3 linked regions of the Thalassoglobus sp. JC818 genome follow. The protein of the gene in region 2 interacts with the protein of the main gene of each other region in a pairwise test. Links are inferred from orthologs where the notes say so. Each region holds a gene or a part of one and is shown on either strand. Other genes may lie near its edges.

Evidence for each region.
Region 1: the proteins of dnaB (region 2) and AB1L42_RS23020 interact in binary tests that used the Escherichia coli proteins (3 or more experiments, as listed by UniProt). The link is inferred for Thalassoglobus sp. JC818 from one-to-one orthologs.
Region 3: the proteins of dnaB (region 2) and dnaA interact in binary tests that used the Escherichia coli proteins (3 or more experiments, as listed by UniProt). The link is inferred for Thalassoglobus sp. JC818 from one-to-one orthologs.

Annotation. Positions count from the first base shown.
Region 1 is NZ_JBFEFI010000017.1:733-5,557, forward strand. Bases 808-3,716 are described here. They hold AB1L42_RS23020 (UvrD-helicase domain-containing protein), read left to right. Parts: upstream 808-1,249; coding sequence 1,250-3,184; downstream 3,185-3,716. Other genes in these bases: AB1L42_RS23025 (hypothetical protein), read right to left, coding at 3,251-3,716. In the rest of the region: AB1L42_RS23010 (hypothetical protein), read left to right, coding at 1-314; more of AB1L42_RS23025, read right to left, coding at 3,717-4,342; AB1L42_RS23030 (hypothetical protein), read right to left, coding at 4,501-4,825. UniProt on the Escherichia coli protein: Rep helicase is a single-stranded (ss)DNA-dependent ATPase involved in DNA replication; it can initiate unwinding at a nick in the DNA. It binds to ssDNA and acts in a progressive fashion along the DNA in the 3' to 5' direction.
Region 2 is NZ_JBFEFI010000002.1:688,653-693,317, reverse strand. Bases 1,010-3,882 are described here. They hold dnaB (replicative DNA helicase), read left to right. Parts: upstream 1,010-1,692; coding sequence 1,693-3,072; downstream 3,073-3,882. Other genes in these bases: AB1L42_RS07125 (5-(carboxyamino)imidazole ribonucleotide synthase), read right to left, coding at 3,105-3,882; rplI (50S ribosomal protein L9), read left to right, coding at 1,010-1,294. In the rest of the region: rpsF (30S ribosomal protein S6), read left to right, coding at 1-164; ssb (single-stranded DNA-binding protein), read left to right, coding at 204-689; more of rplI, read left to right, coding at 782-1,009; more of AB1L42_RS07125, read right to left, coding at 3,883-4,244; purE (5-(carboxyamino)imidazole ribonucleotide mutase), read right to left, coding at 4,238-4,665. UniProt on the Escherichia coli protein: The main replicative DNA helicase, it participates in initiation and elongation during chromosome replication. Travels ahead of the DNA replisome, separating dsDNA into templates for DNA synthesis.
Region 3 is NZ_JBFEFI010000004.1:102,251-107,119, forward strand. Bases 1,110-4,062 are described here. They hold dnaA (chromosomal replication initiator protein DnaA), read right to left. Parts: upstream 3,352-4,062; coding sequence 1,867-3,351; downstream 1,110-1,866. Other genes in these bases: ispD (2-C-methyl-D-erythritol 4-phosphate cytidylyltransferase), read right to left, coding at 1,110-1,732. Also shown: AB1L42_RS11510 (ATP-binding cassette domain-containing protein), read right to left, coding at 48-779; more of ispD, read right to left, coding at 995-1,109; AB1L42_RS11525 (LON peptidase substrate-binding domain-containing protein), read right to left, coding at 4,227-4,869. UniProt on the Escherichia coli protein: Plays an essential in the initiation and regulation of chromosomal replication. Binds in an ATP-dependent fashion to the origin of replication (oriC) to initiate formation of the DNA replication initiation complex once per cell cycle.

The DNA of each region.
Region 1 (4,825 bases), on a different replicon or contig from region 2:
AACTTACTGCAGTAGAACTCAAGAATGCCTTGCAAGGAAGCATGAATGCGAAATGGTTCGATATCAACTTTGCATGCGAATCAGCTTTAGCGACTTACAGCGTGTCTGAATGCTCCAACGACGAGTTTATTCGATCCATCGCGGCAATGTGTTTGCTGGCGAACTGTATCCAGAGAAATGTCGGGGAGCTTGAATTTTTTCTCGATTATGTACTTACGATTCTTCTAGAAAACAGAACGAAATCCTCCTTCTCCGTTCGAGAACGAGTGATGAGACTTCTTTTATGCAATAGACACAAACAAGAAGAAAAGTAGTCCATCCTCCATCACTGGATGTCACCCTGAATGGCGGAGAGGAACTGGTGTTTGAAGCGACCGTATCCAGCGGTGAAGAGCCAATGGGCACGTTGGCACTGAGATGTTGTTCTTTTTTACGCTACCTGCCAAGTCTCGTTGTCGCGACGCATCCGGTTTGCGGGTGGCCGGAGCACGCATTCAGCGGCGAGGGCTTTTGAGACTGCTGCCCCCCTGTGTGTACGTCGAACACCACTTCGAGTAGGCGGGACGGAGAACTCCGAGAGAATGGCGGGTTCCCTTTGAGCAGCCAGCCAGAGGCTGTTTGAAGCGTGCCACTTCTAAGAAGACAACGCGAAGCTCTGTCAAGAAGTGAGCGAAGCGGAGAGGGGGGGATTCGAACCCCCGGTCCCTTGCAGGACACTGGTTTTCGAGACCAGCACAATCGGCCACTCTGTCACCTCTCCGGGGCCACGAACATATCGCCCGCGCGGGATGGTGTCAAATCCCTGATCGGCCATCACACTGAAATTGAGGAGTCGTGACCAGTTCTCCCGGTTGAAAGGGGGCGATTGGATTGGATTTTTCAACAAAACCTTGCTGTCATCCAAACATCGGAACTCTTCGTGATCGTCAAAATTTTGCAGCGTGTTTGGATCTTCGGAAGTCATTTCGTTTTCTCTGTTTCCGGCTGGGTGCTCGCGAAATCTGAGAAATGATGACTCGATCTGATGGAGCCTGTTGCGGCGATTTGCTAGCTTGTGCCGCTTCCTCAGAACGCATGAATGAAACGCTACACTCTCGATTTGACCGTTCCACATCAACGATGATTGCTGCTTCGCTCCCGTCCTGACATTCTGTCAGCGGAGGGTCGTGAGAATCTGGAACGGCCAGCGGTGCGGAACGAATTCTCACTGCTCTGCGATTGTGGACAAATATGGTGGCAGACACAAAAGATGGACCTTTCGCACCTCAACCCATCACAACTCGATGCAGTCAAAACCCTCCAAGGGCCGGTTCTGGTGCTGGCAGGGGCTGGGACTGGTAAGACGCGTGTCATTACCTATCGGATCGCTCAATTGATTCGATCTGGTGTCGCTCCCGAGAGAATTCTGTCTGTGACCTTCACGAACAAAGCTGCGAAGGAGATGTTGCAGCGAACAAAGCCGTTGCTGGGCCAAAGCAAAGTGCGCCCCTGGATCTCGACATTCCATTCGCTGTGCGTTGACATTTTGCGATCCGACATTGAAGCACTCGGATATCCTGCGAAGTTTTCGATTCTCGATCGCGGGGATCAAGAGTCGATGGCCCGCAAAGTTCTTCGTGATATTCGTGTCACTGAAAAGTCTTTGCGACCGGGAGATTTGTTGTCGATCATCAGTCGCTGGAAGACGATCGGGATCTCGCCGGAGCGAGCTGGAGAAGTGGTCGAGGATGACCAGGAATATCTGGGCAGCCTTGCCTATCGCCGCTATCAACAGAATCTAAAAGCTCAGGGTTCCGTTGATTTTGATGACTTGTTGTTACTCACCGTTAAATTGTTCCAATCTCATCCGGAGGTTCTGGACAAACATCAGAAGCGTTTTTCTCACGTTCAGATCGATGAGTATCAAGATACAAACGGAATTCAGTTTCGAATCGTCGAAGCACTCGTTAGAAATCACAACAACCTGCTTGTGGTTGGCGACGATGATCAGTCGATTTACGGCTGGCGAGGTGCGGAACTGAAACACATTCTCGGTTTTTCACAGTACTTCGAAGGGGCGAAGGTAATTCGACTGGAAGAGAATTATCGCTGCACCGATCGCATTCTCGATCTCGCCAATCGTCTCGTCAAACACAATCGGGAACGACATCAAAAGGTTCTGCGAGCGAATAAAACCGCTCGCGAGGAAGTCCGCTTTCTCGACTTGCCAGATGAACAATCCGAAGCGGAGCGGGTGGTCCACGAAATTCGTCATCTGCACGAGAGTCGGCGAATTCCTCTCAAAGATTTCGCGATCCTCTTTCGCACGAATGAACAGCCAAGGATCTTCGAATCCGAATTGCGTCGACGTCAGATCCCCTATGTTTTGATGGGAAGTCAGTCTTTTTATGACCGCAAAGAGATTCGCGATCTGCTCAGCTATCTGAAAGTGATCGCTCGTGAAGACGATGAGCAATCTCTTCTTAGAATTATTAACACGCCCGCCAGAGGAATTGGAACAGGCTCACTCGAAAAGATGATGAGCCGGGCCGTTCGCCAGGGTGTTCCGATTTGGGACGCAGCAACGCATTGCGTCAACGAAGGTGAAATCCCCATCAAGACAGGCGAAGCTGTCATCAGGCTTCACTCTCAGTTTAAGTCATGGCGATCCGCATTCCAGAACTCGCCGCGAGAGTTAGATTCTCTGACTCAGAAGCTGATGAACGAGATTCGTTACGAGTCCGAAATCGAACGTCAATACAAAGATGAACAACAGCAAGTCACCCGCAAGGCGGTTCTCGAAGAGTACATTAACTCGATCGCTGAATATGTCTCCCGCTCGTCTTCTCCAACTTTGGAAGATTACCTCGATAGTATTGCCCTCGAGCGTCGCGACGAAGAACCAGATAAAGAAGCGATGGCGAACGTGGATGCCGTCAAACTGATGACCTTGCACAGCGCGAAAGGGCTGGAATTCCCACGAGTCTATATGGTGGGAATGGAAGAAGGACTTCTTCCACATAAAAGAACAATCGACGGCACAGAAGCAGAAATCGCCGAGGAACGTCGCCTGGCTTACGTTGGTGTTACTCGGGCTCAGGAGACATTGACGCTGACGCGGGCTGCCAGTCGGCGAAAATGGGGTAAGCCGCGACCATCTCTGCCGTCACGATTCTTGTTCGAAATGCGAGCGAAAAGCGAGTAACTTCAAAGAGTTCGTATTAAAACACGATTGAACCGGACTTAAAAATAGTCCAGTACACGTCCAGCTCTAAGCATGTTCATTTAAGTCGACGATCACTTCTGGGACATTCTGCAGTGCATTTTGCAACCGATCGCCCGCACCCTTCCTTTTCACCTGATGATTGTCATCTCCGGCGTGATCCTCTTGCGGAGATGGCTTCCAGAAGTGCGGGCGAAAGTCACGCATCGGACCGATCTGGGCGGGAGTTCTGGAGCGGTCGTCGGTATATCGACCTCGGGTTTGCTCAGCTGCGGGATTGCCAACTTGTGAGTGAATGTGAGCGACCGCAGCATCGACCGTCATCGTCGGGAAGCTGTCATTCAGTCGACTACCGGGTGTGACACTGATCAGTTCGAGCCCAGCCAGTGACATTGCGCGACGTGAGAGACGAAGATACTGAGCAACGCGAAAATAATGAAAGTCGGTCTGAATAGCCGCTCGAAGCGGTTTAGCTTCGTCGAAATGATACTGATCAGTCACCGTCAGATCATCAAGCTCCGCTTCTGTTGCACCGGCCTCCCGACAGCGCTTTACAAAGTCACCGAGCAGTTCCTTTTCTTGATAAGCGATGCCGTAGTCATCACCGAGTTTCAAAAGCGCGGCGTCCGGCGCAATCAACATTTCACAACCAACGAGAAACAGCTTCCGAAATCCGAGTTGATATGCGATATCAATCAACTGGATGAGAGAGTCCTGCCAATCAGCAACATCACCATCGACCGTAGTCGTTGTGGTCGGGAAGTCTGTAAATCCAGGTTCCTGGCTTTTGTCAACAAACAGAGTGGCGGGCGCATCACAGACTTTGAATGTTGTTTCAGGAATGAGATCCATAGCTCGAGATCGGTGAACGAACTTCGTGACCGACGCATCAAGATAAATCGAGCGGTGAAATCTTGCTGTCGGATCGTAACTCGTCCAGAAGTCCGGTCGAATCAAACCGCTGCCAGCCAGATTCATGGAAAAAACCGGAGCTGGTGAGTCATTGACGAGTTCAATCGACTCTTCGCGCAACGAGGGTCCGCCTCCCACCACCCAACAAACACCACTCATCGGCCCAGCATAGAATGAGCGAAGATCGACGCTCTGTTTTCTTCCATCGGTTGTCAGGCGGTAAAACATGTCCCGATACTTTCCGTAATTAAAATTCGACACAGCTCAACATTTTGCACATAACGAATGATGCAGACGTAAACGTCGGTTGCATTAAAAACCGTTGGAAGAGTGTTACGCCCACTCCCCAAATTTGGTCGCATCCAAAAACAGATTACGGCAGCGTCTTAAGACATCGAGTGTGAACTCTGGGAAAGATTCGAACTCACGGGAGGAATTACCTCCTCTGAAGAATTTGAGCCGTCTGACAGATTTGATCCGTCCGACAGATTCGAACCGCCTGACAGATTCGAACCGCCTGACAGATTCGAACCGCCTGACAGATTCGAGCCGCCTGACAGATTCGAGCCGCCTGACAGATTCGAGCCGCCTGACAGATTCGAGCCGCCTGACAGATTCGAGCCGCCTGACAGATTCGAGCCGCCTGACAGATTCGAACTTTGAGAGAACCTCGAACTCCCAGTGGAGTTTGGAATCGAAGCTGCGCTGGAA
Region 2 (4,665 bases):
TTGAGACACTCAACCGAATCTGCAAGCTGAGCGATCTTGTGATTCGCCACCTGATCCTCGAGCACGAAGAGAAACTGTTCGAACTGCTGACTCAACAATTTGCGTCACATGAGGAACAGGGAGAAGAAGCCGAGGGTGAACCTGCAGAAGCGAGTGCATCGTAGACCTGCACCCTGCAATTTCGAAGACATGAGGAGGATTCGATGGCCAGCTTCAACAAAGTGATTCTTGTTGGAAATCTGACACGTGATCCACAGGTGAAGTACACAACCGGCGGAACAGCAGTGGCTGAAATCGGTCTGGCTGTGAATCGCACCTGGTACGATAAGCAGCAGAATCAGAAGCGTGAAGAAACAACTTTCGTTGACGTCACCTTGTGGGGACGCCAGGCGGAAGTCGCCGGAGAATACCTCGGGAAAGGACGTTCTGTCCTGATTGAGGGACGACTACAACTCGACTCCTGGGAAGACAAAGAATCAGGTAAGAAACGGTCCAAACTACGAGTCGTCGGTGAAAACATGACGATGCTCGGCGGTGGAGGATCGGGTCCTGGTGGGGGCGGCGGAGGAGGAGGTCGCGGCTCATCCAACTACGATTCCCAGTCCTCATCCAGTTCTGTCGATTCGTTCTACGATTCCGACTCCTCTTCGTCAGGGTCCGGATTCTCAGATGATGATGTTCCATTTTAGTTTGTCGTGAGCAGCGACGCTTTAGAATCAAGACGTTGTGACAATCAACTACGATCAGCGGTCACACGAGAGGATTGAGGAGTACACAGGTAATGGTCGTTAAGCGCAAACGTGGACAGCGAATTCGTTCCAAAGATCGCAACGGTGGCATCGAACTTCTGTTGGCAGAAGATGTCGACAATCTCGGCGAACAGGGACAGATTGTCCGTGTTAAACCCGGATACGCTCGCAACTACCTCGTCCCCATGGGACTGGCAACTGTCGCGACAGATGCGAACAAGCAGATGGTCGAAAGCCATCGCAAGCGTCAAGAAGAGCTGATGGTCGCTCGTCGTAAGCAGACCAAAGCGATCGCTGACAAAATCAAAGACTACAGCGTCACGCTGGAAGCGAACGCCACCGAAGAAGGTCAGCTTTACGGATCGATCGTGGCTGCCGATATCGCGAAGTCACTGCAGAACGCAGGCTATCCAGTCGATGCCAGCCACATCCGCATGGACGGACCGATCAAAGGCCTCGGGATGTACACCATTCCGATCGAACTCGACAAACAGATCAACACGGAAGTGAAAGTCTGGGTGGTTCCAACTGCTTCGATCAAATAGTTCAATCAACGACGTGAGCGACCTCTCGCTTCGCGAGAAACGACTCACCGCATATTGAACATTGACTCACAACATCCCGTCTTTCATTGGCGGGATGTTTTTGTTTGGTGCCTGCGAAATTTTCAATCAGCGTACGCGGGATCAATTGCAAAAGACTTCCTTGAGCGAAGTGCTCTTGCCTGTAAACTCCCCACGACTGATCGACATAATCTCCCTTTTTCGACTGCCTGCAAGAATCGCAGTCAGTTAGAGCATTTTCTGATTTGGTGTGCACGATCTCGCACGAGCAAGCACAGCCTTTTAATTTATGAAACAGTGCAAGCGAGTGCACAGAAAAGAGCAATCTGCTCTCGAGATGCAGGCGATCGAAAGAATGCAACACGATCACGGAGGGTGTGATGGCGAAATCCAAATCTGACAACGGATCATCTCTCGATCTGCTTGGCAAAGTCCCTCCTCAGGACCTCGACGCCGAACGCAGCGTGCTGGGAAGTCTGCTCTTCTCCAGCGAAGCGTTCGATGAAGTCATCCAGCACATTCAATCGCATTGCTTTTACGCGGACGCCCACCGGCGAATCTTCAAGTGCATTCACGACATGTACGAAAAGGGTGTGCGGGCCATTGATGTCGTGACCCTTGCGCACGAACTTCAAAAGCGAGGCGACTTCGAAGAAATCGGAGGAGCGGCCTACCTCAATGAAGTCATGGGTTCGGTCCCCCATGCTGCGCATGCAGAGTATTACGCGAAGATCGTTCACAACACGTGGTTGCAGCGAAGCTTGATCGACGCCTGCACGGATTCTCTCCGCGAAGCGTATCATGGTTCAGGCGACATCGAAGACATTCTGACTCGGGCTGAGAAACGAGTCTTCGAAATTGCCGAGCAACAGGAGAACATCGACAAGATCGCCATCGACGATATTCTGGACGCCACATTCCAGCGTATCTTCGAACGTATGGACCAGGAAGGAAACGTCAGCGGGCTCCACACCGGATTCAATGGTCTCGATGACTACACGAGCGGGTTCCAACCTTCCGAATTGATCGTCCTCGCAGCCCGTCCGAGTATGGGAAAAACGGCGCTCGTGTGTAACTTCGCGATGGCGGTGTCTCACGCACAACGGGGTGTACTCCTCTTCAGTCTGGAACAATCCAAGATCGAGCTTGCCGAACGTTTGCTCTGCATCAAAGCCAAGCTGAGTGGACACAAACTGAGACAAGGCGAACTCGATGAGTTCGAGCAGAGTATGCTCATGGAAGCAGCGGATGAGATGCGAAAGCTGCACATCTTCATCGACGACACCGCCGGTCGAACGATGTCACAGATCGCTGCCATCGCAAGACGACTCAAACGTCGATCGCAGCTCGACATCGTCATCATCGATTACCTTCAGCTGATTGAAACCGAAGACAAAAACATGCCGCGTGAGCAGCAGATTTCTTCGATCACTCGGCGGCTGAAGTTTCTTGCGAAAGACCTCGACATTCCCGTGATCGCACTGGCACAGTTGAACCGTGGAGTCGAACAGCGAGAAGATAAACGGCCGCGTCTCTCCGACCTGCGTGAAAGTGGTGCCATCGAACAGGATGCGGACATCGTCATGTTTCTGCACCGACCGGAAGCTTACGATCCGGAAGACCGCCCCGGTGAAGCTGACTTGATCATCGCCAAAAACCGTCATGGTCCGATCGGAACAGTCGAGCTCACCTGGCTTCGCGAGATGCTCAAATTCGGCGACAAGAGCCCCATGGGACTACCGGAAGGCATGGACTTTTAATCCGCTCTCAAAGCCTCTCCGCATTCAGTCGATCAAGCAAGTGCTTCGCGCGCCTGCTTGACTGTGTTGCGAGCTTGCTCGATGGTGGCATCCACTGCGGTCATGTGCCCCATTTTGCGCCCCGGTTTTGCATCTTCCTTCCCGTACAAATGCACTCGGAGGTTCGGATACTCCAGCGCTTGCGACCACTCAGGCTGTCCACCGTCTGGCCACAGATCGCCCAACAGATTAACCATAGCGGCAGGTTGTCGCTGGGCTGTCGAACCAAGTGGAAGATTGCAGATTGAACGGACCTGTTGCTGGAACTGACAACAGAGATGAGCATCGATCGTGAGATGCCCAGAGTTGTGAGGCCGTGGAGCGATTTCATTCACGAGCAGTTGCCCGTCGTTTGTCTCGAACAGTTCCACACACAGAACGCCAGTGGCATCGAGTGATTCCATCACCGTGCGAACGATTTCTCCTGCGTCGTCGACGAGTTTCTGATCGACGAGTTCAGGGGCAGCTGAGGAGAAGTCGAGAATGTGATTCGCGTGGTCATTAACGATCGGCGAGTAGTTGATGAAGTTCCCTCGGGAATCCCTCACGCCAATCACTGAGAGCTCGCGCGTGAAGTCAACGACACCTTCCAGGATCGCGGGCTGCCCCTCAAAGGTGGACCAGATGGCTTCCAGATCATCATTCGACTTCGCGAACTTCTGACCTTTTCCGTCGTAACCCCAGCTGGCAGTTTTCAGAATTCCCTGTCCACCGAATGCGGTCAGAGAGCTTTGCAATTCTTCGAGCGAGTCGATGCGTTTGAAGGGAGCCGTTGCGAGGCCGAACTTCTGCATCTGCGTTTTTTCTTCGAGCCGGTTTTGAGCAACTTCCAGGACTTGCGGACCGGGCCGAACAGGCACGCTGCGTTCAAGCCGATTCAATGCCTCAGTTGAGACATTCTCAAACTCCAGCGTGACGACATCAACGCTCTTCGCAAATTCGTCGAGGACATCGAAGTCCTCGTACTCAGCACACCATTCAGTATCAGCAACCGCTCCAGCTGGTGTGTTTTCTTCCGGAGAAAAGACATGCACGCGATATCCCAGCCTGCGTGCCTCGATCGCAAACATGCGTCCCAACTGACCACTGCCAAGGACACCGAGCACAGATCCGGGGGAAATCTCCTTCAACATAGCTCTGAGTTCTCCAGCACTTTTTGAGTCTGTTCGGATTGAAAGGCGTGAAGCTTCTCGCGAAGTTCCGGACGTGTCGTTGCGAGAATTCGAACGGCCAACAACGCAGCGTTCTTGCTGCCAGCATCACCAATCGCGAGAGTACCAACTGGAACCCCTCCCGGCATTTGGACGATGGAAAGGAGCGAGTCAAGCCCGTTCAACGCGCGACTCTTCACCGGAACACCCAGCACTGGAAGAACGGTCTGCGAAGCAACCATCCCCGGCAAATGAGCAGCCCCCCCTGCCCCCGCAATGATGACCTGCAAGCCTCGGCTTTCTGCGGTCTTTGCGTACTCATTCATGAGATCCGGAGTTCGGTGGGCGGAGACGACTCGGCATTCGTGCGCAACATCGAACTGAGTGAGAATCTCCGAAGCTG
Region 3 (4,869 bases), on a different replicon or contig from region 2:
AGTCATGGCACTCAACCCACTTGCTGTTGTTTCACAAGACCAGCGTTTCAAACTCCGCCAGTCAATTCCCGGAAGCGCTCTTCCATATTTCCGGACTCGCCCTTCATCTCATCGACGGTGCCATCGAGCACAATTCTTCCGCGATTGATCAGAATCACTCGATCACAAACTGCCTCAACCTCTGAAAGAATATGGGTCGAGAGAAGGATCGTTTTGGACTGGCCCAGTTCACGAATCAGATCACGAACCTGAAAGGTCTGATTGGGATCAAGACCACTGGTCGGTTCGTCGAGGATGAGAACTTCCGGATCGTGTAGCAGAGCGTGAGCCATTCCGACTCGCTGACGATACCCGCGAGACAGCTTCCCGATCTGCTTTCCCCAGACATCGCCGAGAGAGCATTTGTTAGCCACGTAGTCCATCCGGCTCTTGAGCGTGGATGCCTTCAACCCGCGCGCCTGACCGAGATACTTCAGCAGCCCTTTCGGGGTCATCTCGTTGTACAGCGGCCCGTTTTCGGGGAGGTACCCGATCAACTCGCTGGCGGCAATTCGATCTTCAGCGACTGCAAAGCCTCCGATGCGGGCTTCTCCATCACTGGGTGTCAGAAACCCCGTCAGCAGTTTCATTGTGGTGGACTTGCCTGCTCCGTTCGGCCCGAGGAACGCTGCAATCTGCCCCTTCGGAACAGAGAACGTCACATTCTCTGTGGCAATGAACGGACCGTAGTATTTGCTCAGCCCCTTGGCATCAATCATCGGGTCGTTACATTCGACCATATCTTTCTCCTGTCTCCAGCCTCAGCGATTGGGACACCATAACGTGTTGCCGCAAACAGCGGTATGCCCCCGGAGGAATTGGCAATTTTTTGAAATTGCTCACAGCTGGAAGTCTTTCCGAATCTCCTCACTGAGAAGCGGATATTAATTGAGAGTCGATCACAATTCGTCAAGTGAAAGGATCTGACAGAGAGAAAATTCTCAGAGGTTGCCCACTATGAACCAGGAGCCCGATCGTTAAACGGGGTGGGCGAGGAAGCGTCAGACCGACGCGATTCGTGCTGCAATATGGCTTCAGCGAGAAACAAATCTTCCTTTGTCGTGATCTTCAGATTCAGCGGATCACCTTCAACAACGTGAACAGCCCTTCCAGTTCGTTCGACGAGTTGAGCTTCATCGGTCGTGAGATTGTTTCCACGATTCTGATAAGCGTCGACAAGGACTGAACTCCGAAAGGTTTGTGGCGTCTGGGCAGCCCAGAGACTGGAGCGATCGACCGTTTCTACGATGCAATGTTCCGCAACTCGCTTCACCGTGCTGGAGATCGGAACTCCGGGAATTGCTGCGTCACTTTCGATTGCCTTTTGAAAAACCCGATCGATCACTTCAGGACTGATCATCGGACGGGCGGCATCATGCACAGCGACGAAATCGGTCTCGTCGGAGATCGACCTCAGCGCATTCTCAACGGAGTTCATGCGTTCAGCTCCGCCTTCAACGACCGAGACTTGCAGTCTCTTCAACTGAGCTTGGAACGTCTCGCGGAACCATTCGACATCCGATGCGGAAACGACGACGACGATTTGCTGAACATCGTTTCTCGCCCGAAACGGTTCAACAGCCCTGACCCACACCGGCTGTCCGTTGAGATCGATGAACGGTTTCTTTCGCCCTGCCCCACCGAAACGAGTACTCTTCCCGGCGGCCGGGAGAATGACAGCGAACGTTGACATGTTACTCACTCGCAATGAAACGTTCTGGCGATGAAACGTCGTTCAACTGTTCGCAGCACTGGCTGAATTTGGCTTGATGGAATGAACGCTTCGGTTGATCGGGCGAATTCCTGAAGACCAGAACGTGCGATGCTTTAGCCAGCTTGAATTCTGTCCTTCAAGGTATCGATCAGATCCTGCAGTTGCCAAGTCTCTGAGGCAATGCGAATCACGCCGCTCTCTTGCAACTGGTGATCGATCTTTCGCTCTGCCGACATCACGGTGCTGTGATTCCGTCCACCAAAGTACTGACCGATTTCACTGTAGGGTGTTTGAGTCAACTTGCGTGCGAGGTACATCGCAAGCATCCGAGGTTGCGCGACGGATTGCTTACGAGTCTTCGACTTCAGCACTCCCTCTCCCACACCAAACAGTCCGCACACGGCATCTTCAACATCCGCCAGACGAACGATGCGTAAACAATCCCGTTCGAGTTGACTCAGCAGCTTCTTCGCGATGGTGACCGTGATCTTTTTCTTCGTCATCTGACTCCAGGTGGAAAGGATGTTCACAGCCCCTTCCAACTCGCGACAACTTCCAGTCATACGATTCGCAACCGCTTCCACAACCGACTCGGAAATCTCACAGCCTTGTCGCTTTGAATGTCGACGAACGACTTCCCGGCGAGTCTCCAACTGGGGACGATCGAGTCGACATACCAGTCCGGAAACAAGTCGACTCGACAATTCGTCAGGTGTCTTCGCAAGAAGTTGTGGATGTCGATTCGCAGTGACAACAACCTGCTTGCCTGCAAGTTCAAACTCTTTAATGGTGTGTAGAAACTCTTCCTGCGTCGCCTTCTTGCCGTCCAGAAAATCGACATCATCGACCAGTAGAACATCGACTGAGCGAAATTTCTGACGAAAGCTAGGAAGTGATTTTGCGCTGTATGCTTGCGTGAAATAGTTGATGAACTGCTCGGCCGTCAGGTTTAGAACCTGAAGATGAGGAGCTTCTCTGCGGAGCCTCAAATAGATCGACTCCAAAAGGTGAGTCTTTCCATTTCCGACACTGGAATAGAGATACAACGGAGAGACAGAACCGGGTTCTGCGACCACTTGATGGACTGCGGCGACAGCAAGTTCGTTACATGGACCGACAACAAAGTCAGTCAACGAACGAGAGCGTTTGCCAATGCGACGCTTCTTTGTCGCGTTCGATTCAGTCGTCGCTCGATAGGTGCTGTACTGCTTCTTCGATCCGCTCGGTGTCGAAGGCTGGGCATGGTAAGTCATCTGTCCGTTGGAACCGGACGATGCTTGTTCATTCCCCGCTGGTTCGTCTGCCTGCGGTGTCTTGACTGAAACGACCGGAGGGATGTCGAAACCGACTTCATAACGAACGGAAGCGGATGGCCCCATCACCTCTGCAGCAGCAGTTCCGAGCTGAACTCCGAATTTCTTCTGAATCCATTTCACAAGATACGGACTGGCAACATAGACGACCAACTCTGCTTCTTGAACCTGCAGTCTCGTCGATGTTCCAAACCAATTCTCATAGCGCTTTGACCCAATCTGGTCTTCGAGGTGTTTCTGGATTGATTCAACTTCTTGATGAACCGACATGCGTTCGGGCGGCATCGTGCAACCCTTCCATGCGCGTACCTTCTACCTGAGCCGGATGGTAAAACGTGCGTTTCGAGGGATCAAAACTGCACTCCGTTGCGATTTCGCGGTGCAAGCGCGGAGAATCGCGAAAGCAGAAGATTCGCGTCACAAAATGGATGAAGAGCCCGCCGTAATGGCGGCGCTCGTGGATGGATTCACTTACTCAACACACGCGATACTACTGATCGAAATCCCGGCGTCAATTGTAAAAGGAAGGTGAAGTTCCACGAATTATTTTCGAAAGTGGATGGCCTGATTGAATCCGCGAAATAGTTCAAACTCCTCATCAAAGCGGAACAGACTCGTGTTGAAAAAGTGTGTGAAACGCATCTTCGGCAGCTGATTCCTCATCGACTTCAACAACGTTTTTGAACGTCGTTGCCATCGCAAATGACCATCGTGCAAGTGATTGCGTTCACACTCAACAAGGTCGTCCAATCTCGTCATGTTCATCGACAGCACAACTCCCGAATTGGAAGTTTCCGAAGACATCTCACAGACAGAACGACGAACCGCAAGTTCTCCACATTCACTGAACAGCCGTTGAAAAGACTCAACCCGTCAGAGAAGAATTACGCACAAGCCAGGCGAACCTGACAGCTCAGCGAGCAGCTTTGAACAATTCCCGAACAACTCTCACCCTCAGCGAAGTTGATCACTGAATGCATGCGTCATTCGCGAATTCATTGAAACCGGAAGAGCCGCAAACACTGCTCGAGAAATCAAAACGACAAGTGCGAAGCGTCGAGAACGTTTTCTGATTCAGTTTGCACTGACTCTCATGAGCGAACTCAACTTTCGAGTGAGTGAGATCGCAGAAGTGAGTGCACCTGAGAGAGCTGCTTGCTTTAGTTCCAACTGAAGTCGGGCTCGTAGAGTTCGCCACTATCTCTGCGGTGTTGATGCAGAATTTCGGCGAGCTTCGTCGCCCGTGTCAGTACGCAGCGTTCAGCCAGCAGTTTCAGTTTCGTCTGCAGATCCAATCGAAGATGAAAGCTGAGCAAATCTGTGAGCAGCCGCAGAGTGAGATTACTGCCGAGCTTGGGCAAGTCTGGATCTTCACCCGTTCGACTCTTCAGCAGTCCGGTGAACTCCTGAACAAGAAAGTCGAACAATCGCTTCGTACTCGCTGAAGCATTGGGTTCCCACTCCGGAAGAATCTCCACTTCCGCCTCTCGATACATGTGAGAGAGCGGGTATTCACGCTGAATTCGCGCACGCGTCAGACCTGCCAGCACGATCCCATGAGTTCCGTTTTCGTTCTTCTTGTGCGCGATGACTTTGCCGATGCACACATCTCGTGCAATCGGGGGAGTTCCAATTCCTGAGTCATCTCCAGAATTCGTCAGCGTCGCCATCGTGATCAAAGAATCGGATCGCTGTGCTGCCTCGATCAGTTCACAATACCGAGGCTCGAAGAGATGCAGTGGCTCAATGTTCCCGGGAAACAGAACATGGTCCGGAAGCGGAAAGAGACGCACCGATCCCCCA